DNA from 2 places in the Enterococcus sp. AAFC-DPL-5182 genome. Region 1 is predicted to be linked to the other one. Evidence: predicted binding sites of a transcription regulator. Region 1 holds the regulator's gene; the other holds the start of a gene.
The links. The regulator HrcA, encoded in region 1, represses chaperone genes, less so after heat shock. The targets are predictions, from matches to a motif close to TTAGCACTCNNNNNNNNNGAGTGCTAA.
Positions count from the first base shown of each region.

Region 1 (12,187 bases):
CCAATGTCAAAACAGGCAGTATCTAGTAAATCATCATCTTTGAAAAGAACGAGATTCGTCGTTCCTCCACCAATGTCTAAATTGACAACTGATGTATGGTGTTCTTTCGAATAGGTTTGTGCTCCTGCGCCTTTGCCAGCAATGATGCTTTCAAGGTCAGGTCCTGCCGTAGCTACGACAAAATCTCCAGCATAGCCGCTCATTGCTTGTAAAACAGAGCTTGAATTGTCTTTTCTAGCGGTTTCTCCTGTGATGATCACAGCACCGATTTGGATTTCTTCTTTCTTGATGCCTGACTTTATATATTGTTCGTCTAAAAATGTCTTGATCGCTTCAACATCGATGATTCTATGTTCTTTTAACGGGGTAAAGATGATATCACTGCGGAAGATGACTTCTTTTTTTGTGATTTCAATTCTTGGAATCGTGAAAGCGGAAGCCATATTATTCATTGTCAGTTTAGAAATAACCATTTGAGTTGTAGAGGTTCCTAAATCGATTCCCACACTTAGCATTGATTCAGTCATTATTTCACATCCTTCCTATAAAAAAGACGCTTAAAAAACCTCCAAAAGAGTTTTTTTAAGCGTCTTTGCTTGTCTAGATAAACAACCTTGTTTATCCTTATTCTTATTTTTTAAAATAGAAAAATGTTTTCGTACCATTTTGATCAGAAACGACTTCCAATTTTCCACGTAACTTTTCTTTAACATAACTCGTTACGATTTGTAATCCTAAGTTATTTTGTTCGGTGTTTTCTGTTTTATACCCAATTCCGTCATCTTCAATCGAAATATAAACATACTCGTCTTTTTCATAAACGGTCACTTTGATACTTCCGTGATTTCGATTGATAAAAGCATGATCATAACAGTTTTGAATTAGTTCATTGACTACTAACGCAATGGTTACAACAATATCGCTTCCCAAAATAAGTTGATCATCGATTTCTGCTTCCATTGTGATGTGATAGAGCTCTTCGTAACAGTGATGCATATTTTCTATGACTGAGTCTAAAACAGACTTCAACGAAATATTGTCTTCCAACTGTTTTGACAGTAATTCATGGGTTCTCGCAATCGCCATGATTCGATAAACACTTTCAGTCAAAACTTTTTTAGCTTCATCTGTTGAACAACGTCTTGCTTGAATTCTTAAGATAGAAACCACACTTTGAAGATTGTTTTTTACCCGATGATGGATTTCCTTGATCACAACCGCTTTGTCACTGATTTCTGCTTCTTTTTTTCTAACTTCAGTAACATCATGAATAATCACGATCACCGTACCTTCGGCTTCATCAAAGATATATTTCATCTCAAAGTATAAATTCCCAAACTTGATTTCTTTTTCCATCGAGCCTGGTGCATCATTGCGCGAACGTAAGTAGTTTAACTGTTCAAAGGTTGACATATCCAACGAAAGATTATCATAATGCATCCCGAGAATGTCATCTAAGTAACCAAAACCGTGATAGTAGGATTCTGCCGCTCGATTCATCTGAACTAAGTAGCCTTTTCGATTAAATATCAAGATTCCTTCATCAATATTGTCTGTCACAAATTCTTTAGATGTGATCGATATAGGACTATTCTTATAATTCTCAGCTTCGCTTTGCGCAACTAAAAAATGTTTCATTTTTTCATCGACTGAATCTTCAACGATGACGACACCAATATTTTTTCGCTGATTACGAATCGGATAAACTCGTTGCCGTACCATGACATTTTCTTGTGAGCGAGCAAGTAAGCCAACTGTATTCAAAGAGGTTTCAAATGTTCGATAAACGGCTGCTTCATTTTTTCGTTTTGCCTTTTGTCCCACAATATCTTTTGAGTAAAGTGAATTTTTGGAAAGTGGCGGACGCTGAAATACAACGATCGCATCTCCTGTTAGTTCATTCATTACATCAATAAAAACATCGTTATCAGGATATAGATGCCTTGATAGAATTTTCTCAGCTTGAGAGATCAGTTCCTCGATATCTTCTATAGACAGGTCCGTATATTTAGCGCATAATTGTTTGATCTTTATCGTAAAATCAGTCATCTGCAGCCACAAACATTTCTGCAATATCTGCAATCGGACACCGTTTATTCATACTTAAATCTCTTAGTAACTGATAGGCTTGATCTTCTGACATATTTTGTTCGATCATAATAATTCCTTTAGCTTTTTCAATCAATTTTCGATCAGATAACTTTTTCGTCAGTTTCTCAAGTGAGACTTCATATTCTCTCGTCTTGGTTCCTGTAGCAATCGCCACTTCAACCATAGGCGTTAGTGATTTTTCCATGATTGGTTTAATCAGGTAACCACTAATTCCATATTTTTTAGCCTTCTCAATATTCTCTTTATCACTATAGGCCGTTAATAGAATCACGGCTTTCGCATATTTTTCAGCTAAAATTTTTTTACTTGCTTTCAAACCGTCTAAAAGTGGCATACTGATATCCATAATAACTAGATCGGGTTGATGTTGTTTACAGACTTCGATTGCTTCAATACCGTCTGCTGCTTCTGCTACTACGTTGTAGTTTTCCGCTTCCAACATTCCCCGGATATCCATTCTTGTAATAGGTTCATCGTCTACAATGACAATTCTTCCGTTCATAATGGCTCATCCTTTTCTTTATGTTTTTGTGATGTGGGTCTCATTAAACCCTAAAATAGTGCCTAATCCAACAAGGACTTCCGATAATGCTGATTCTACCGATGAAACATCTCCAGTAATGACCACTGACCCACTGAAACGATCGATAAAACCAATTTTTATATCTCCAGCTTTTGTGGCAATATCAACTGCAATGATTGCCGCTTCACTAGGCGTGATCGTTAAGATCCCGATTGCGTTGGTTTCTACATCGATCAATCCTAGTTTTTCATAAATTTCCGGATTAGGATTCGCAATAATATGTGCCAATGTTATTTGTTTGCCTGGTACATATTCTTGGATCATCCGCTGTTTTTCAGTCAATTGGCTCACCTCTTTTTCTTTGTTAATTTACAGTATCACGATTGAGTTAGTGTCATAACATACCGTTGACTAAACAAACTTTATTTAATATTGTCCAAAATTTGCTCGATTTCTGCTTTTGTAGGCACTCTAGGATTTGTTTTTGTACATCCATCAAGTAAAGCACCTTCAGTAATTTCTTCTTTAAATTGCTCAAACGTCTCCGGACTCACTCCTGCTTGTTTCAAACAACTTGGCATTGCTAGTTGTTTTTTTAACTGTTCGATTGCTCGAATCAAGTGTTTCACACCTATTTTTGGGGTTGATTTCTCATAGCCAAGTAACTTCGCTAAGTAAGCATATTTTTCGGCTGTTCGCTCATCATAAGAGTGATTAAAATGACCACATCCTGCATTATATTGGATCACTTCATTCAACAATAGTGTATTCAATCGTCCATGAGGCACATGTAATTTTGCCCCAGCAGCATGAGCAATACCGTGATTGAGACCAAGAGAGGTTAAATTAAACGCCATCCCTGCCATACAAGAAGCATAGTGCATTTGCTCACGGGCTTTTACATCTTCACCATTTTTGTAGCATTTCACTAAGTTTTCAAATACCAGTACGACAACTTTCTCGCATAATGCATCAGAAAGTACATTTGCTTTAGTAGAAACATAGGCTTCAAGTGCATGGGTCAAAACATCCATCCCAGTATCAGCTGTAATATTTCGCGGTGCACTTATCACTAATTCTGATGCTAAGTATGCTTCATCTGGTTGGATCTCAGCTGTTACTAAGGGATATTTCACCCCTTTATCTTGATTCGTGATAACGGAAAAATTGGTCACCTCAGATCCTGTACCGCTTGTTGTCGGAATAACAATAAAGGTTAAGTCTTTGATTTCTCCCAGTTTCTGTGCAAAAAATTTCATCGCTTTTGCAGCATCGATCGGTGAACCACCGCCGACTGCTAAAAGAATTGTTGGAGCAAAAGCTTTCATCGATTCGATACCACTAATAACGTTTTCAATTGGTGGATCTGGAATAACATTACTGAAAATCTTAAGTTCATTTTTTGGGATAAGATGGGTTGTGATTTGCTCGATTTTATTGGATTGGACCATAAATGGATCTGTTACGATAAAAATCCGCTGATTCACATATGTGTTTAAGCCTTCAAGAACTTGTTCTCCAATATGGAGCTTAGTTGGAAAAGTGATTGTTTCCATGTGATTCTCCTTTCGTTTCTTCAAAAAAAACCGCAAAAAAGACGTCTATCATCTTCTTCGCAGCTTCTTTGCTTGCTAAAAAACACCACTTTGTGCTTTTAATTTATTCAGATTATCTTACTTTTTGGATTTTTGAACACAAAAAATAGGCTTCAACCGTTGCATTGTACTTCATCGTACAGATGCCACATTTTTGCGTATACGATTCAGAAATATTTCATTCTGAAACAGTATGTTCAATGTGCCCTATTGCTTTGCCTCGAAACAATAGTACGGGGTACTAAAATAGAAAGACCTGACTTATAGCATTGCTGCTCATTACAGTGGCGGGACCGTATTGGAATCTAACCAAATTTCCATCTAAATCAATACATATTCAATTTCTACATTTGTATTATATCACAATCAAAAAAAGAAACAAGTTTTTTCTGATAAAATCTCTTTTGATTTTTTCTCCCAACGCTTCAAGATTTTCGTTATAATAGAAGAACTATGCCAAACAAAAAAGAGGTGCTTTTATGAAAACTGAACGACTGCTTGCCATCATTATGATCTTATTAGATAAAAAACAAATCAGTGCTTCTCAATTAGCTGAGACCTTGGAAGTATCCGTTCGAACCATTTATCGAGATATTACATCTCTGAGCGAGGCCGGTATACCAGTAACCACGACTCCGGGCGTAAATGGCGGTATCCAAATCATGGAGAATTATAAAATCGATAAACAATTTTTTACATCAGCCGATATCACTTCCCTCTTGATTGCTTTAGAAAGTATATCGACGAATGTCTCACCTATTCAAATAAGCCAAACATTTGAAAAAATAAAAACACTTGTCCCAGCAGGTTTCATGGAAGAAATTGAGTTCAAAACGAATCAAATTGCGATTGATCTCACTCCATGGACTAGCAATCATACCTTACAGCCATTTTTAGAAGTGATCAAATCTGGTATGGATCAACAACGCTTATTACGTTTTCACTATGAGGACAATAAAGGACGGCAAACAACGCGAATCATCGAGCCTTATCGACTTGTTTTAAAAGAAATAAGTTGGTATTTACAGGCTTATTGCACAGAGAAATTAGATTTTCGTACGTTTAAAATTTCAAGAATGAATGATTTAGAATTATTACCGACAACTTTTACTCCTCGAGAATTTCAACCTCAACCCTTAGGAAAAGAACCGTTTTACGGTAAAGACTTTACGACCATAACGCTTAAAGTAACGCATAAGGTCAAAGAACAACTAATCGATAAATTTGGACAGCTGAACTTTTTTTCTACTGATTCAGATTTATACATGGTTAAGTTTCCATTCATGGAAGATGAATTTGGCTACAACTTACTTTTAGGATTTGGAAATCAGTGCGAATGCCTTGACCCACCACACGTTAGAGCTGAATTAAAAAATCGCATCGAAGAGTTACTCGAACTTTATCAATAATCAGGCTAAAAAAAGCTTCTCACGCTGTACCACTTGAGTACAGGTTGAGAAGCCTTCCTATTTTTATTTCTTTTTCTTGCCGCCAAAAGCGTCTTTCATTTTATCAAAGAAGCCTTCTTCTTGCTGTTCACTTACGGTTTGTCCGCCAGCTTTAGCAAATGTGCGTAATGCTTCTTTTTGTTCATCATTCAAGTTTTTAGGTGTAATGATTTTGACCTTCACATGCTGGTCACCATTAGAGCCACCTCGCAAGCGCGGTGCACCTTTACCTCTTAGACGGAAGTTTGTTTCTGTTTGAGTGCCTGCTGGAATTTTTAACTTCACATCCCCATGAACAGTCGGTACTTTGACTTCATCACCAAGTGCTGCTTGAACAAAACTTAGTGGTAAATCGTAATAAATTTCTGAACCATCACGATCAAAAATATTACTATCCTCTACACTGAATACAACGTACAAATCACCATATGGTCCGCCGTTCATTCCGGCTTCTCCTTGATTTGCCAAACGCATTTGTTGTCCATCTTCTACTCCAGCTGGAACATTGACTTTGACTTTATGCGCTTTTTTCTCATGTCCAGTTCCATGACATGTTGGACAAGGTTCTTTGATTTCTTTACCCGTTCCACGACATACATCACAAGTTTGACGGCTCATCACACGTCCAAGTGGCGTTTGACGTTCAACATTGATTGAACCTGATCCATGACACTTGTGACAAGTTTCTGGATGTGTACCTGGCTTAGCACCGTTCCCACCACATGTACTACAGTTATCTTCACGGTTGTATTTGATTTCTTTCTCTACACCAAAAATGGCTTCCTCAAACTTAAGGTTGACTGTATATTGCAGATCAGCCCCTTGTCTTGGCGCTGTTGGATCTACACTACGAGAACCGCCGCCAAAGAATGAATCGAAAATATCCTCAAAGCCGCCAAAACCGCTACTTGAAAATCCACCGCCGCCAAAGCCGCCGAAACCACCTGCTCCGCCGTAATTTGGATCAGTGCCTGCATGACCATATTGATCATAAGCCGCTTTTTTCTGAGGATCACTCAACACTTCATAGGCTTCAGAAACTTCTTTAAATTTATCTTCTGCATCTGCTTCTTTATTGATATCTGGGTGATATTGCTTGGAAAGCTTTCGGTAAGCTTTTTTTATTTCATCATCTGAAGCACCTTTGGCAAGGCCAAGCACTTCATAATAATCTCTTTTCGTAGCCATTAGTTCCCCTCCAACTATTATTCCATTTATTCTAAAATAGGATCGACGCCAACTTATTTGTATAAAAACATCGTTGTAATCATACCACAAATCACGCAAAAGCAAAATAGCTTCCCTTCATTTGCCAGTATTTATCTACAAATAAAGATAGGCAAAGACCAAAGCGATGACTTTGGTCTTTGCCAGCTTGTTAACGATTATTTATCGTCGCCTTCTACTTCTTCAAAGTCAGCATCTACAACATCATCTGCTCCACCTTGTGCAGCTTCAGGATTTTCTTGCGCTTGTTGTTGCGCTGCTTGTTCATAAAGTTTTACTGTTAAGTTTTGAACGATTTCGTTTAATGAATCACGTTTTTCTTTCATTTGTTCGATATCATTCGCTTCAACAGCTGCTTTTAACTCATCACGAGCATCTTCTGCTTTTTTCACTTCATCAGCGTCTACTTTGCCTTCTAATTCTTTCAATGTTTTATCAACAGTGAACAACAAAGCATCAACATCGTTACGTAGATCAACTTCTTCTTTACGTGCTTTATCTGCTTCAGCATTTGATTCAGCATCTTTCACCATACGTTCGATTTCATCATCTGATAAACCTGAAGAAGATTTGATTGTGATTGTTTGCTCTTTTTGTGTTCCTAAATCTTTCGCACGTACGTTTACGATACCATTTTTATCGATATCAAAACTTACTTCGATTTGAGGCACACCACGAGGAGCTGCTGGAATATCTGTTAATTGGAAACGACCTAATGTTTTGTTATCTGCTGACATTGGGCGTTCACCTTGTAATACATGGATATCTACGGCTGGTTGGTTATCAGCGGCAGTTGAGAATACTTGTGATTTACTTGTTGGGATCGTTGTATTACGATCGATCAATTTAGTAAATACGCCACCCATTGTTTCAATACCTAATGATAATGGTGTTACGTCTAATAATACAACGTCTTTAACATCACCTGTGATAACGCCACCTTGGATCGCAGCACCCATTGCTACTACTTCATCCGGGTTCACTGATTTATTAGGCTCTTTGTTTGTTTCTTTACGAACAGCTTCTACTACAGCTGGGATACGTGTAGATCCACCAACTAAGATTACTTCGTCGATTTCAGAAGGGTTCAAGCCAGCATCTTTCAATGCTTGACGTACAGGTGTTTTTGTACGTTCTACTAAGTCACTTGTTAATTCATCAAATTTAGCACGAGTTAAGTTCATTTCTAAGTGCAATGGACCAGCGTCTCCTGCTGTGATAAACGGTAAGCTAATTTGAGTTGATGTAACACCTGATAAATCTTTTTTCGCTTTTTCAGCAGCATCTTTCAAACGTTGAACAGCCATTTTATCTTTAGATAAATCAACACCGTTTTCTTTTTTGAATTCTGCTACCATGTAGTCGATGATTTTATTATCAAAGTCATCTCCACCTAGTTCGTTATCACCGGCAGTTGATAATACGTCGAACACACCATCACCTAATTCAAGGATTGATACGTCAAATGTACCACCACCAAGGTCAAATACTAAGACTTTTTCGTCTTTATCTGTTTTATCTAAACCGTAAGCTAATGCCGCAGCTGTTGGTTCGTTAACAATACGTTCTACTTCTAAACCAGCGATTTTACCAGCGTCTTTTGTTGCTTGACGTTGCGCATCGTTGAAGTAAGCTGGAACTGTAATAACAGCTTTATCCACTTTTTCACCTAAATATTCTTCTGCAAAGCCTTTTAAGTATTGTAAAATCATCGCAGAAATTTCTTGAGGTGTGTAAGATTTGCCATCAGCTTCAACTTTGTAGCCAGCTTCGCCCATATGACGTTTGATTGATGCAATTGTATGTGGGTTTGTCACTGCTTGACGTTTTGCCACTTCACCAACTTGGATTTCGCCATTTTTAAATGATACTACTGAAGGTGTTGTACGGTTACCTTCTGGGTTTGCAATGATTTTTGCTTCTCCGCCTTCTAATACTGCAACTGCTGAGTTTGTAGTTCCTAAGTCAATACCAATAATTTTACTCATAATTAATGATCTCCTATCTTCTATTTTAATTTTTTCAATTTATATTATGCAAACATTCCTTGTTATTGTGCAACAACAACCATGCTTGCTCGTAAAACGCGGTCATGTAATTTATATCCTTTTTGTAGGACTTCAACGATTGTATCTGCAGGTGTTTCATCACTTGCTGGAATCGTTTGAACTGCTTGATGTAAATTAGGATCGAATACTTCACCCATTGTTGGAATTTCTTCAATACCCTCTTCTTTCAGTGCAGCTTGTACACTTTCAAGAACCATCGAAATACCTTTTTTCAAGCTTGCGCCTTGCTCATCATCGACTTCGATTGCCATCGCACGTTCTAAATTATCAAGCGAAGGCAATAATTTTTTACCTAAGTCTTGCGATCGGTAACGAACAAGCAATTCACGTTCATTTTTAAAACGGTTGCTCATATTGGCAATTTCAGCTCGAGCTCTTAGGAATTTATCTTCCATTTCTGATAGTTCAGCTTGAGCATTTTCTAATTCTGTCATTTCAGCTTCTACTTCTGAAACTCCTGAATCATCGATAGCTTCCATGCGTTCTTCCTGTAATTCTTCATTTGTTTCCTCTTTATTACTCACTCTGGCAACTTCCCTTCTCATTTCCGTAGAATTAATAGAATTCTATATTTAAACTTTTAGCTTATTCATCAAGAAAACGATAATAAGCACCAAGCTTTGTAGCTAGTTCATGGCGAAAAACATCCACTAAACCAAACATTTTTGAATACGGCATACTAGTCGGACCTAATAAAGCAATCGTTCCTTTACCGTGACCGGATACTTCATACGTTGCAGTGATCATACTCATATTATCCAGCAGATCGTTGCCTATTTCCGAACCGATCCGAATCGCTATTTGAGTATCTGTCTTTTCATCTGTCGTCAACAAATGTGTAAGTGCATCTGTATTTTGCATAAAAGAATAGACAGATTTTAATTGATCGATATCTTGTTTCATCCCGAAATCTAAAACATTCATGCGCCCGCTGACAAATACTTTTTCTTCAAAAGCATGACCTAACATTGCATCGAATAAATTCATCATCCCTTCAGGCGTTTGAAAATAACGATGTAAAATCATCGGAATTTCCGTCCTTAATCGATGATAAACAGTCAATAGCGGTTGTCCTACAAGTTTATCATTGATGATTTGGGTCATCTTCTCTAGATCTTGGCTAGATACAGATGACGGAATCGCAAAGACCTGACTTTCCACATTGCCTTTATCTGTAACGATCACAGCAATAATCTGGCGATCATTTAAAGGAACGATACGAAAACCTGTCAATTTCCGTTCTTTCACTTCTGGTCCTAACGAAAATGCTGTATAGCTAGTCAAATCTGAAAGGATCTCAGCCGATTGTTCAATGATATCATTGATTTCATGAAATTCTTTGCCAAAAGAACGACGAATCGTTTCTAACTCATCACGTTCAACTTCAGCCGGCCTTAGTAAATGATCCACGTAATAACGATAACCATCCATTGAAGGAATTCTACCAGACGAAGAATGTGTCTTTAATAATAATCCATGTTCTTCTAAAGCTTTCATATCATTACGAATCGTTGCAGAACTTGATTTAATTCCTTCTTCCATCAATTTCTTTGATCCTACAGGAGTTCCTGTATTTGTGTATCCCTGGATGATAAGTCGCAAAATATTCTTTTGTCTTTCCGTTATCATAGTTACCACCCTTCATTAGCACTCATGGCATCTAAGTGCTAATACAATTATTAATATATCAACATCTTGTATAATTGTCAAGAGAAAAACACACTTTTTTAGCACTCTTTATCATCGAGTGCTAAACGATGATAAAAAAAAAGCACTAGAGGGTTTTTATTCAAAAACAGCTCTGTACTTTTTCTTTTTTATTCTTTGTCGATTAGAAACTCTTCGAAAACATCATTTCCAACAAATAAGCCTTTTTCGGAAAGTTGAATAGACGTATCATCTTCCAATAATAACCCCTTTTCAATCAATTTAGGGATCTTTTCTTTATAAACTTGCTCTAACGTAACACCAAATTTTTCTTTAAATTGCGCTTTAGAGACACCATCTTTTTTGCGCAATCCTAAGAAAAGTTGCTCTTCCATCTGATTATTCAATGTTAGTATCTCTTTTTCAACAGTTGGTAACTGATCATCACGTAAAGGTTTTAGGTAATGCTGAATTGGTCCGTGATTTCGATAGCGAGTATGTCCTAAATAGCCACTTGCTCCAGCGCCAAACCCATAATAGTGTTCATTATCCCAGTAAATCAAATTATGCTGACTTTCTTTGCCTTTTAATGCGAAGTTACTCACTTCATACTGATGTCTGCCGCCTTTTTCCATTGCGATGATCGTTTCTTCAAACATTTGGGCTTCAACTTCTTGATCTGGTAACTGTAGGCGCCCTTGACGAACCCAATTCATAAACATTGTTTTATTTTCTAAAATTAGTGAGTACAATGAATAGTGAGGTAAATCAAGTTCGATCGCACGTTTCAACGTATCCCGGAATCCTTCAAGTGTTTGTCCAGGCAAAGCATAGATCAAATCGATACTTACATTTGAAAAATTTTCTTTTTCCAAAAATTTCATCGTTTCGTACACATCTTCAGCTGTATGTTTTCTTCCAATTTTCTTCAACAATTGATTATCAAAAGTTTGTACGCCCATAGACAAGCGGTTCACACCATATTCTTTCATTACATGTAATTTTTCCTGTGTTAAATCTCCAGGGTTAGCTTCCACTGTAAATTCATTTTTAGGATCAAAAGGGAGTAAGTTTCGTACACCTTCTAATAAAACTGCTAATTGATTCGCCGATAACGATGTAGGTGTTCCCCCTCCAATGTAAATTGTTTTGGTATCATTGCTTGGATAGTGCTCTTTCGTTAATCGGATTTCTTTTAAAAGACTTTGAATATATTCATCTACAGGTTGTCCTTCTAAAAAAACTTTATTGAAGTCACAGTAGTAACAGATATGTTCGCAAAACGGAATATGTATATATGCTGAGGTGCTATTAGAATTGTTTTTCAATTTATTTCTTCCTCCACTTTAGAGTGTCTTGCTATTTTACATCATATAGAAGACGTCTCTTATCTTACCACACTCAATGATAAAATGTTTTAATTTGCTTCATAATTTCCCGCTTTTTCATTCTTCCGCTCCCCTTTTAAAAGTAATGACACTATACAATAAAGACAGACACTTTGATATCTCCCGCGAAATCAAAGTGTCTGATATTTGATAGAATAGCCCAGTTAAAACTCTGTAT
Region 1 is NZ_CM177101.1:2,290,541-2,302,727, forward strand. It holds gene eutA (ethanolamine ammonia-lyase reactivating factor EutA) at 1-527, opposite strand, end outside; gene AC4BB7_RS10700 (sensor histidine kinase) at 631-2,049, opposite strand; gene AC4BB7_RS10705 (ANTAR domain-containing response regulator) at 2,042-2,614, opposite strand; gene eutS (ethanolamine utilization microcompartment protein EutS) at 2,633-2,977, opposite strand; gene AC4BB7_RS10715 (1-propanol dehydrogenase PduQ) at 3,058-4,191, opposite strand; adenosylcobalamin (AdoCbl) riboswitch at 4,431-4,573, opposite strand; gene AC4BB7_RS10720 (helix-turn-helix transcriptional regulator) at 4,710-5,639, shown strand; gene dnaJ (molecular chaperone DnaJ) at 5,703-6,866, opposite strand; gene dnaK (molecular chaperone DnaK) at 7,064-8,893, opposite strand; gene grpE (nucleotide exchange factor GrpE) at 8,956-9,498, opposite strand; gene hrcA (heat-inducible transcriptional repressor HrcA) at 9,560-10,603, opposite strand; gene hemW (radical SAM family heme chaperone HemW) at 10,792-11,949, opposite strand.

Region 2 (12,187 bases), 930 kb from region 1:
TTGTTTACAGTTAATACTTGACTAGCGCCAAAATTCATATAAATCAGCCATTTTTTCAGAAATTATTTGTTTTAATTTAGAAAGTTCTTCCTGCTGTAACTCTTTTTTTTGAATGAATAAAACAGACATCGAGTTTAGTTGTAGCACAATAAAATCATTCGTTTCAATACATCGGATGAATACAGACCATTCATAAGTGGAAACAGATAATGGGGTTCTTACTTCAACAGCCTCATCTGTAATAATAAAGTCCTTTTTGATGAAAAAAGATTTATTTGAGGGGTCTTTTAAACTTTTTTTGAGTCTGAAATCAATTTCTTTATAATAGATAATCAGCAATTCTACGCCTATCAACAAAAAAAGTAATGAACTATAAAAAAATATCGGACAATAATGCAGTATGTCAGCTAAGCTGATGGACATAAATTTGAATGTATCTTGTTGGAAGAATTTCCAGATTAAATAAATAGAATTGATAGACAGGAAAAAACTAATAATAGATAAACTTACAAGTAAATATCTTCGATGTTTGTATTTCTTTTTCATATACATTCTATTGAACTCTAACCAACTATTTTCAGTCAAGGTTTGTGTTAATTTTAATTCCATTTTATCATCTCCTTTTATGGATTATAACGTTTGCTCTGTTGAAAAGAAAGAGGATTTCTTGATAGTCAAAAGTAAAATTAGCGGTGAGTATCTCAACGATGTTGAAAAAAAGTGCTGACCGTAATTTTTACGGTCAGCACTTTTAATTATTTTTTCCACTCAGCAACTTCTTTTGAATGACTATCGATCCAATTTCTAGCCGCTTGTGTAGGATCTGTTCCATTGTTGATTTCTAACATAACAGATTCCATATCTTCTTTTGTCCAATGGAAATTTTTCAAGATATTGTAGGCTTCAGGGTTTTCTTTTTCTAAGCCTTTTCTAGCCATTGTATGAATAGATTCTTCTTTACCCATCGTGCCTTTTGGATCTTCTAAATATTTAAGATCATATTTCGCAAACATCCAATGAGGAGACCAACCAGTGATCACGATCTCTTCTTTGTTTTTGATAGCTTGCCCAAGTGCGACAGTCATGGCACCGGAAGAAGAGGTTTCAACTGACCAATCTGATAAGTTATTATAAGCCTTTTGTGTTTTCTCAGCTGCAGCCACAACGCCTGCACCAGGTTCGATCCCAGTGATTTTTTTACCTGCTTGATCTTTCAACTCTTCAATTGAATTGACATCCATATATTGTGGAACAACGATGCCAAGTTTGGCACCTTTTAGGTTTTCACCTAAATCATCTACTTTGTCTTTGTATTGTTTGTATTGCTCACCGTGCGTTCCAGGAAGCCATGCGGCAACCATTGCATCAGTTTCGCCTTTTGAGATTGATTCCCACATAATAGCATTATCTAATGGTGTTAGTGAGACATTGTAGCCAATATCTTTTAATACTTCGCCGACCACATGAGTTGAGGCAACTTCTGTATCCCATTCTACATAAGAAAGCGAAATGTTTTTCTCTTCGTTTTTAGCAGAAGAGAAAAGAGTAGAGCCGCCAATCAACGCGATAATTGCCACAGCAGCAATCACGATCCCGCCAATTTTTTGATTTTTTGATAGTTTAGATTTTGTTGGAGCTGTTTTTTTCTTGTTTAAATTCTGAGTAAAACGATCGATGATGATCGCTAGAATCACTAAAGCAACACCATTAACGAAACCATTTCCGACTTGGGCACGTTGTAAGGCAGAAAGAACGCCGCGGCCAAGACCAGGAGCTCCGATCATGGATGCGATAACCACCATAGAAAGTGCTAGCATAGTCGTTTGATTGACACCAGCCATAATCGTGTTTTTAGCTAAAGGTAACTCAAGTTTGAATAATTTTTGCCAACCTGTACTACCAAATGAATCTGACGCTTCAACAAGTTCTTTTGGAACTTGACGAATGCCGAGGTTGGTAAAACGAACGGTTGGTGGTAAAGCAAAGATCACTGAGGCAAATACCCCAGGAACCATGCCGATTCCGAAAAATGCAACGGCAGGAATCAAATAAACAAAACCTGGCATCGTCTGCATGAAATCTAAAATAGGTGTGATAATGCTTTGGGCTTTGTTACTTTTTGCCATTAAAATTCCAAGAGGTACACCAATAACGATCGATACCACACTAGAAAGTAAGACTAAAGTCACGGTACTCATCAAATCTGTCCATAAATTTTGGTTATAAATGAAAAGTAATCCGATCAGTGTAAATAAACTTAAACCAATTTTCTTATTTGAAATAAAAAATGCAATGGCTGTTAAAATAATAATAAATAGTAGGGGAGGAATCGCAACTAATAGCGAAGTGATTCCGTCCATTAGACTTTGACCCGTTGATTGGAAGAAACTGAAAACACCAGAAAATGTATTCGTCATCCATTCTGTGATCGTTTCGACCCAACTTGCTACAGGTAATTGATAATTATTCATTGATGTTCACCTCTGTTTCTGCTAATGCTTCAAGAACACTGCCTCGAATTACAACACCAAGCAATTTATTGTTGTCAGTTACAGCAACTGGCGTAGGTGAATCATAGATAATCGGGAAGATATCATTGACTAACATATCTTTGTCGATAGAAGTGATATCTGTATCCACATAATCCGTTAAAGGCTTACCAGCTTTACGAGCTTCTAATGCGCGTTCAGCTCTAACGACTCCTTTTAGTTGACGTTTTTTATCTACAGCTAAAAGCATACTAACTTCTTCTTGACGCATACGAGTTAAGGCAACCGTTGGACCATCAATTTCAATATTCGTTGTTAATGCTGGAACCATGATATTTTGAGCGGTTAGGACTTTAGAACGATCAACATCCTCAACGAATGTACGAACGTAATCATTGGCAGGATTCGTTAAAATTTCTTCACCAGTACCGATTTGCATGATTTGCCCATCTTTCATTAAAGCGATGCGATCGCCAATGCGTAAGGCTTCATTTAAATCATGGGTAATAAAGATGATCGTCTTTTTCACGTTTTCTTGTAAATCAACTAACTCATCTTGCATTTCCCGACGAATCAACGGATCAAGAGCAGAAAAGGCTTCGTCCATCAATAAGATTTCTGGGTCATTTGCCAAGGCTCTAGCTAAACCAACACGTTGTTGCATTCCACCAGACAATTGATTAGGAAACTGATCTTTAAAAGCCAACAAACTTGAGTTTTCTAACGCTTGTTCTGCTTTTGCAGTCCGTTCTTCTTTAGGAACACCACGAACTTCTAAACCATACTCTGTATTTTCTAAGATCGTGCGATGTGGGAAGAGGCCAAAATTTTGAAAGACCATGCTCATCTTATTCCGACGAACTTCTCTAAGACCTTCTTTATCCAATTTTGAAATGTCTTGATTATCAATAAAAATATTTCCAGAAGTTGGTTCGATCAAACGATTCAATAGACGAATCAAAGTTGATTTACCACTACCAGAAAGTCCCATGATCACGAAGATTTCTCCTTCTTCTACTTCGAAATTGACATCGTAAACACCGACTGTAGCACCGGTTTTTTTCAAGATCTCAGTTTTATCTTTGTTTTCCTTGATCATTTCCAGTGCTTGCTTTGATTTTTTACCGAATATTTTTGTTAAATGCGAAACTTTTACTTTGGGCAAAACAAAATTCCTCCTTATTTTAAAAGCTGAACGAGCTCGTTCAGTCTCGACAGGAAAATAGGAAAATCAGAGGGTGGCGTTTTTTCGCCACAACCTTATTTTATCTTTTTCCCGAGAGACTAGCTCGTGAAGCTAGATAACACTAAAAGCATAACAGGCTCGTCCAACTCCGACTGAAAAATAGGAAAATCAGAGGGTGGCGCTTTTCGCCACAATCGGATTTTATCTTTTTTCAGTCGGAGTTAGCCTGCGAAGCTAGACAACATACGCTAACAACGTTCCGCTTTGCTACACCTTGTATTTTTCAACATCAATTCACTTTATTCATTGTGTTTCAAAGCAAAAGCATAATAGGCTCGTTCAGTCGAAGTTATCCTACAAAACTAAATAGCTACAAACGCTCTTTTTATCAGCTACAGTGCTAAAACTTATTCACATGTAAAGAAAATCATTTTCTTTTCTGTAAAAAAAGTGACCATTCTAGGTTAACATCGTGTAGTCACTTTGTCAAATTAGGGGCATAGGAATGAGAGAATAGAAAAGAAGAACAGTCAAACATATTCGTTCGATTGTTCTTCTTGTATTATGAATTCGGATAGAAAAAATTTTGGACCCGTTGCAATGTGGATTCATGACCAACAAAATAAATCGTATCGCCAGCAGTTAATTTTGCATAGGGACCAGGAGAGACAAGCAATTCATCGCCGTGTTTGATTGCAATCAAAGTAGCAGAAGTGCTTTGCCATAAATTTAACTCACTGATCGTCATTTCAAGATGAGCGGCATCGTTTGTTAATGTAAAAGTGACTGGATTTAACGGATTGAATGAGTCAAAACGTTTGGTCTGATCAACAAGCTTATCTAAAATTTCTGAGAAATGGCTCAACTCTTCTTTTTGTTTTTTTACACTATCGATCAGATCGTCTTTTAGGTCGTGGATCGATTGAACATCTTGGTATTGTTCAACGAAGAGTTTGGCTTTTTCCATTGAATGAACATAAAATCCGCTGCCGTGTTTCGCCTGAACGATTTCAAGATCAACTAACACACTGATTGCTTTGCGGGCTGTTTCAGGAGAAACACTATATTTATTAGCTAGAGTAGAACGAGCATGGATCTTATCGCCAACTGGGAATGTTTGATCAGCAATTTTAGCGGCGACATCTACAGCAATCTGCTGATACTTTGGTTTCGTCACATTCATACGTTTTGAAGTCATGTTTGACCGCCTTTCATCAGTTATTTATCTTCTAATTCTTCAAGTTCTAAACTAAGATTTTCCCAGTCAGATAGTAATTGTTCTTGTTGTGTTCTTTGCGATTCTAGCTCTTCATTTAATGACATCAATTTTACGTGATCATCAACAAGTGCTGGATCGGTCATTGATTGTTCTAATTGGGCGATCGTTGTGTCTAAAGTTGCTAAGTTTTCTTCGATTTGTGTAATTTTTCGATTTAGATTACGGAGTATTTTTTGTTGTTCTTTATTTTGATAAAACTCATTTTTAGGTTTTACAGTTTCGGCTTGTTTAATAGTGGATTGTTCAGCCAATAGTGCAGCGAGTTCTTCTTCTTCTTTTTTCTTTTCCAAGTAGTAATCGTAATCGCCTAAATACAATTTACTGCCAGTTTCGGAAAGTTCAATGACTTTCGTTGCAATTCGATTGATGAAATAACGGTCATGTGAAACAAATAATAGCGTTCCTTCATAATCGATCAAAGCATTTTCTAAGACTTCTTTATTATCGATATCTAAATGGTTGGTCGGCTCATCTAAAATTAAGAAGTTTTCTTTGTCCATCGATAATTTTGCCAAAGCGACACGGGCTTTTTCACCACCACTTAAGAGAGGGATCGTTTTTTCCACATCGTTTCCACTAAATAAGAAGCTACCTAAAACATTGCGAATGTCTTTTTCAGGAGTCGTGGGGTGTTCATCCCAAAGCTCAGCTAAAACAGTCTTCGTTCCATGAAGGTTCGCTTGTTCTTGGTCATAGTAGCCGATTTGAACATTCGTACCTAGTGTTGCGCTCCCTTTAATGAAAGGAATACTTCCGATAATCGATTTTAGTAGGGTTGATTTACCGATTCCATTCGGTCCAACAAGGGCAATGGCTTCTTGTCTACGAACATCTAAAGATACAGGTTCAGATAAAATACGAGCATCGTATCCGATAGCAGCATCTTCTACTTGTAAAACAACATTTCCAGAAGTTTTTTCGATAGCAAATAGGAAATTCGCAGATTTTTCATCCCCTTGAGGACGATCTAAACGTTCCATTTTTTCCAGTGTTTTTCTACGACTTTGAGCACGCTTTGTGGTTGATGCTCTAACTAAATTTCGGGCAACAAAATCTTCCAGCTTGTTGATCTCAGTCTGTTGTTTTTCATACGCTTTCCACTCACTGGTTAATTGTTCTGCTTTTAATTCTAGGTATTTAGAGTAGTTTCCTTTGTAATAACGCATTTTATGACGACTGATTTCATAGACTTCAGTAACAACTTTATCTAAAAAGTAGCGGTCATGTGAGACAATTAAAAGGGCACCAGAATAGCTAGGTAAGTAATTTTCCAGCCATGAAAGAGTGTCAATATCTAAATGGTTCGTTGGCTCATCGAGAATTAAAATATCCGGTTTTTGCAGCAACATGCGAGCTAAAGCTAAACGGGTTTTTTGACCACCAGATAATGTGCTGATATGTTTAGAATAAAATTCTTCTTGAAATCCAAATCCGTGCAAGACAGAACGGATCTCATTTTCATAACCGTAGCCATTTTTTTCTGAAAATTCGTGTTGCAATCGATCATATTCTTTCATGACCGATTCATAATTTGTCGCATCTGGCAACAGTTCACTAATGATCAATTCTAGTTCACGCATTCGTTTTTCCATTGTGATCACGTCAACAAAGGCTTCAAGCATTTCATCCCAAACTGTTTTATCAGAATCAAGTCCAGTATCTTGAGCTAAGTACCCTAGACTTGCCGTTTTATTTTTAGCAATCGTACCAGCATCAGGTGCATCAATACCAGCGATTATTTTTAAAAGAGTAGATTTACCAGCGCCGTTGCGGCCGACTAATGCGATCCGGCTATTTGTGCTGATCTCCATTTGTATGTTTTCAAACAAAGTATCAGCGCCGAAATAACGGGCGATTTGGTTTGCTTGGAGTAAAATCATGGGGCATCCTCATTTCTATTTCAATGCCTTTAGTGTAGCATAAATTGGTTGGAAAAAGCACCTATCCTACAGTAAGAGCACAAATTTTTCTAGGACAATTCAAGAAAGTTTGAAAAATATTTCTTTTCCTGAGCTGTTAGATTGCTTTTTATCTAGAACAACTGATATTATGAGAGGTGGATATTTGTCTATATTTAGAGTATTGGAGGTACGATTGTGAAAGACCAAATTATTCCAAAAGCAACGGCACGACGCCTTCCCCTATATTATCGTTATTTGAGAATCTTGCATGATGCAGGAAAAAATAAAGTGTCATCTACTGAGCTCAGTGATGCAGTGCAAGTAGATAGCGCGACGATTCGACGAGATTTTTCTTATTTTGGCGAATTAGGTAAACGTGGTTACGGATATGATGTAGAGAATCTAATGAACTTCTTTGCAAAAACATTGAATGATGATGAGCTTACGAATGTAGCTTTGATTGGTGTGGGTAACTTAGGAAGTGCCTTATTGAAATATAAATTCCATCAAAGCAACAGTATTCGAGTGAGTTGCGCATTTGATGTTAACGACGACATTGTTGGTAGAATTGTCGACGGGATTCCGGTTTATCCAATGAGTGATATGATGGAACAAATTCGGGTACAGCAAATCGAAGTAGCGATTTTGACTTTGCCAGCTAGAAAAGCGCAAGAAGTTGTGAGTCAGCTAGCGGATGCAGGAGTGAAAGGGATTTTGAACTTTACCGCTGCTCGTTTAGTTGCACCACCTGATGTGTTGATTCAAAATGTAGATTTGACGAATGAATTACAAACGTTGATTTACTTCTTACACCATGACAGTGAATTAATCGACACGGATGTTGAAGAAGAAAAAGAATAGTTTGAAAAACCTGAGATTTCACCTTTTATTAAAAGTGCGATCTCAGGTTTTTTTTCTGTTCGTACTATTGTTTATTTAGGTAGTTCTATATTTCCATAGTGTAAAACAAGCTGAGCGATCACAACCAGCGTATTCATTCCGCAATGGGCAATGATCGACGTCCAGATTTTTCCAGTTATTTTATAAAGATAGGCAAAAAAGAAACCCATGAAAAAATAAACAAAGAAATGGCCATCTTGATGGATAACAGAAAATAAGGAAGAGCTAATGATTGCTGCAATCCAAAAGCCAGTATATTTTTCTGTCAAACCAATCAAAGAACGGCGGAAAACAAATTCTTCCATAATAGGGCCACCGATAGTTGTTGCTAAAATGAACAGAGGATTAGTCAGAATAATTGCAATAATATTTTGAGTGTTTTCTGAACTAGGTTTAGCCCCAGTGATTGCTGTTTCGATACTAAAGACAACTGCTTGAATGATCATAGCGATTAAAATACCGCTGAAACCTAGTAATGCAGTGAAGACTGGAGAAGTTAGTTTGGCTTCTTGTTCAACGATTGTCGTAGCAGAACTTCTATTTTTGAAATAAAGCCAGATCATCAAGCTCGCACCAAAAATATAAGTGAAGGTTGTACCTCCGATTATGATATCTGGTGAAAATGGTCTGAAAATAAATGGAGAAAAAAACACAAGTCCATACAGTAAAATCGTTGCAATACTCAAGTTCTTCATAGACATATTTCTTGGCATATAAAAACAAAACTCCTTTCGAAAGTTACAGAATACAAAAAGTATACCATAGCTAACCACTGTTTTAGCAGATGATTATTTCTTATGATTATTTCGATACCCTAGTAGTAGAAAGATAAATACGAAGAAAAAGGCCGCTTCCCATAAAGTAGTTGTCCAGTCAAAACGTCGGTTTACCCCAAAGAAGAAATTACCAACATTCGCAATAATTAAATAAAGTCCAGTTATCGTTAAAGCTCCAGTGATCCGTTGTTTCATTTCAATCGCCTCTCTTTCTGTTTTTATTTTACCACGAAATGAAGAATAGCGAAGAAATTGAGCTATTTAAGTTCAATGGGACGAAATATACTGATTTTTTTAACTTGTCAAAAACTGGGAGTTACTCAAAAATGATGAAAGAATTATTTTATAAAATTAGTCAAAAGACTTGCAAAACGAAAGGGAAATGAGTATTATAAATAGTGTGAGTTAGCACTCGGTTATGAAGAGTGCTAATAAAGGAAAATATTTTTTATGGAGGGATTTATTGTGTTAAAACCATTAAGCGATCGCGTCGTTATTGAAGTCGCGAAAGAAGAAGAAAAAACAGTAGGAGGCATCGTCTTAGCATCTGCTGCTCAGGAAAAGCCTCAAACAGGAAAAGTTATCGCAGTAGGTGAAGGCCGTGTATTAGAAAACGGTACAAAAGTTCCTGCCGATGTTAAAGAAGGCGACACAGTAATGTTTGAAAAATATTCAGGAACAGAAGTGAAATATGAAGGAAACGACTATCTGATCGTTTCAGGCAAAGACATCATTGCAATCGTCGAATAATTATTGTTTAACGTAATCAAGCATTTTAAATAGAAAAAATAAAATTTTGAGGTGAAGGAATTATGGCAAAAGAAATTAAATTTGCAGAAGATGCACGTGCAGCAATGCTTCGTGGAGTAGATATTTTAGCGGATACAGTAAAAGTAACATTAGGTCCTAAAGGTCGTAACGTTGTTTTAGAAAAATCTTTTGGTTCACCATTGATCACAAATGATGGTGTAACGATTGCTAAAGAGATCGAATTAGAAGATCACTTTGAAAATATGGGCGCGAAATTAGTTTCTGAAGTTGCTTCAAAAACAAATGATATCGCAGGTGATGGTACAACAACTGCGACAGTCTTGACACAAGCAATCGTTCGTGAAGGATTGAAAAACGTTACCGCTGGTGCTAATCCATTAGGAATTCGCCGTGGGATCGAATTAGCTACAAAAGCTGCTGTTGAAGAATTACACAATATTTCAACTGTTGTTGATTCTAAAGAAGCAATTGCTCAAGTTGCAGCTGTTTCTTCTGGTTCTGACCGTGTTGGACAATTGATTGCTGATGCAATGGAAAAAGTCGGCAATGATGGTGTCATCACAATCGAAGAATCAAAAGGTATCGAAACAGAACTTGATGTAGTTGAAGGAATGCAATTTGACCGCGGTTATTTATCACAATACATGGTGACAGATAATGATAAGATGGAAGCGGCGTTAGAAAATCCATATATCTTGATCACGGATAAAAAAATCTCAAACATCCAAGATATCTTGCCTTTATTAGAACAAATTTTACAACAAAGCCGTCCACTATTGATCATTGCGGATGATGTTGATGGAGAAGCCTTACCAACATTAGTATTGAACAAAATTCGTGGAACATTTAACGTAGTAGCAGTTAAAGCACCAGGCTTTGGTGATCGTCGTAAAGCAATGCTTGAAGATATCGCTATTTTAACTGGCGGTACTGTGATCACTGACGATTTAGGACTTGAATTAAAAGATACGACAATCGAAAACCTTGGGAATGCAAGCAAAGTTGTTGTAGATAAAGACAATACAACCATCGTTGAAGGCGCAGGAGAAAAAGCTGCGATCGATGCTCGTGTTCAATTGATCAAAAACCAAATTGCAGAAACAACATCTGATTTTGACCGTGAAAAACTACAGGAACGTTTAGCAAAATTAGCTGGCGGAGTTGCCGTTGTCAAAGTTGGAGCTGCAACTGAAACAGAATTAAAAGAATTAAAACTACGTATTGAAGATGCATTAAACGCAACTCGTGCAGCTGTTGAAGAAGGAATGGTTTCTGGTGGCGGTACTGCACTAGTGAATGTTATCGGCAAAGTCACTGCTTTAGAAGCAGAAGGCGATGTTGCAACTGGTGTGAAAATCGTTGTTCGTGCTTTAGAAGAACCAATCCGTCAAATTGCTGAAAACGCTGGATACGAAGGCTCAGTAATCGTAGATAAATTAAAAAATATCGAGTTAGGTATCGGCTTTAATGCGGCTAATGGCGAATGGGTAAACATGGTGGAAGCAGGAATCGTTGACCCAACAAAAGTTACTCGTTCAGCATTACAAAATGCGGCATCGGTTGCTGCATTGTTATTGACAACAGAAGCAGTCGTTGCAGATAAACCAGAACCAGCAGGTGCTGCAATGCCTCCAATGGACCCTTCAATGGGAATGGGCGGCATGATGTAGGTACTAAATTAAGAACCTTGATAATCCAAGGTTCTTTTTTATATACATAAAAGTGTAGTGTTCAAAGGGGTGCAACTGAGCCAAATTAATAGAACTTGTTTAAAAAATATTTACTTAGGAGGTTTTTGACGATTTTTTTTAGGTTATTTACATCCTTATTTAGACTGAATTCGATATAGTCAGATGATGTTACCGAAGGAAAGTCAAATCCTAAAGGACAAGAAAAGATGGTGGTTTTTGTGAATCAAACATTTAAAAAAACTGCAACTTAATCTTGTTTCTATAACAAATGGTTTGAAGGATAGTCACAAAACGATTGATAAGGAGAATACTTATGAACAGAAAAAGTTATACAGGAAAAAATGTATCGGTTTCAGGACCATATTCACATGCTATTGATGCTGGAAACTATATTTTTTTCTCAGGGCAAGTTGCTAAAAACAGCACAACTTATGTTGAAGAAACTGGTAGTATTAAAGAACAAACAAAACAATGCTTTATTAATTTACAAGAAGTGATGAAAGCATCATCTGTAGCCCTAGATGATGTGGTGAAAGTTAATGTCTATCTAACGAAAATGAAGTATTTCGAGGATATGAATGAAGTTTATAGAAAAATATTCAAAGAACCTTTTCCAGCTAGAACATGTGTCGGTGTTCAGGAGTTACCATTGGGTGCAGATATTGAAATAGAAGTAGTAGTTTATAAAAAATCTAAGTAATTGTGCCCAAATAGAATCGCCAAAAATATGATAATATTGCTATCTGATCAATTGCGAAACTATTGGATAAACAGAAAAAAGTAACCTAACATATAACGATGTTAGGTTACTTTTTTATTAACAAAGATGTATTCATTAATTGAAGTAAGGCATAATCAAAAACTGCTGAATGCTTGTTAATACGAACAAATGAACCGGATAAAACCAGTAAAAAAAGTACTTCCACTGTTTGCCACGCTTGCCATTATAAAAATAGATTAGAAAGAAAGCGATTGGACCAAACAAGCTATTTTGTAAAAGAATTACTGCTCCTAAAAGACATTTTAATAAACGAAAATCTCTAAATAGATACAAAACGACAATCAATAAAACCCCGATCCAACCACCGTAATCCGTATGGAGCCATTCCGCCAAGAAAATACCAGTTCCGATCAGCCCCAAAGAAAGGATGGTCGTTGCCATAGATCGTGTAGCTAATTTTTTTAACCCAATAA
Region 2 is NZ_CM177101.1:1,361,953-1,374,139, forward strand. It holds gene AC4BB7_RS06285 (YcxB family protein) at 22-609, opposite strand; gene AC4BB7_RS06290 (ABC transporter permease/substrate binding protein) at 756-2,471, opposite strand; gene AC4BB7_RS06295 (quaternary amine ABC transporter ATP-binding protein) at 2,464-3,654, opposite strand; gene AC4BB7_RS06300 (GntR family transcriptional regulator) at 4,238-4,873, opposite strand; gene AC4BB7_RS06305 (ABC-F family ATP-binding cassette domain-containing protein) at 4,894-6,834, opposite strand; gene AC4BB7_RS06310 (redox-sensing transcriptional repressor Rex) at 7,051-7,716, shown strand; gene AC4BB7_RS06315 (CPBP family intramembrane glutamic endopeptidase) at 7,788-8,456, opposite strand; gene AC4BB7_RS06320 (hypothetical protein) at 8,544-8,726, opposite strand; gene groES (co-chaperone GroES) at 8,997-9,281, shown strand; gene groL (chaperonin GroEL) at 9,344-10,972, shown strand; gene AC4BB7_RS06335 (RidA family protein) at 11,307-11,693, shown strand; gene AC4BB7_RS06340 (TraX family protein) at 11,829-12,187, opposite strand, start outside.
Region 2: groES (co-chaperone GroES) is a predicted target of HrcA. The motif match lies at 8,937-8,963, and genes of this name have one in related genera.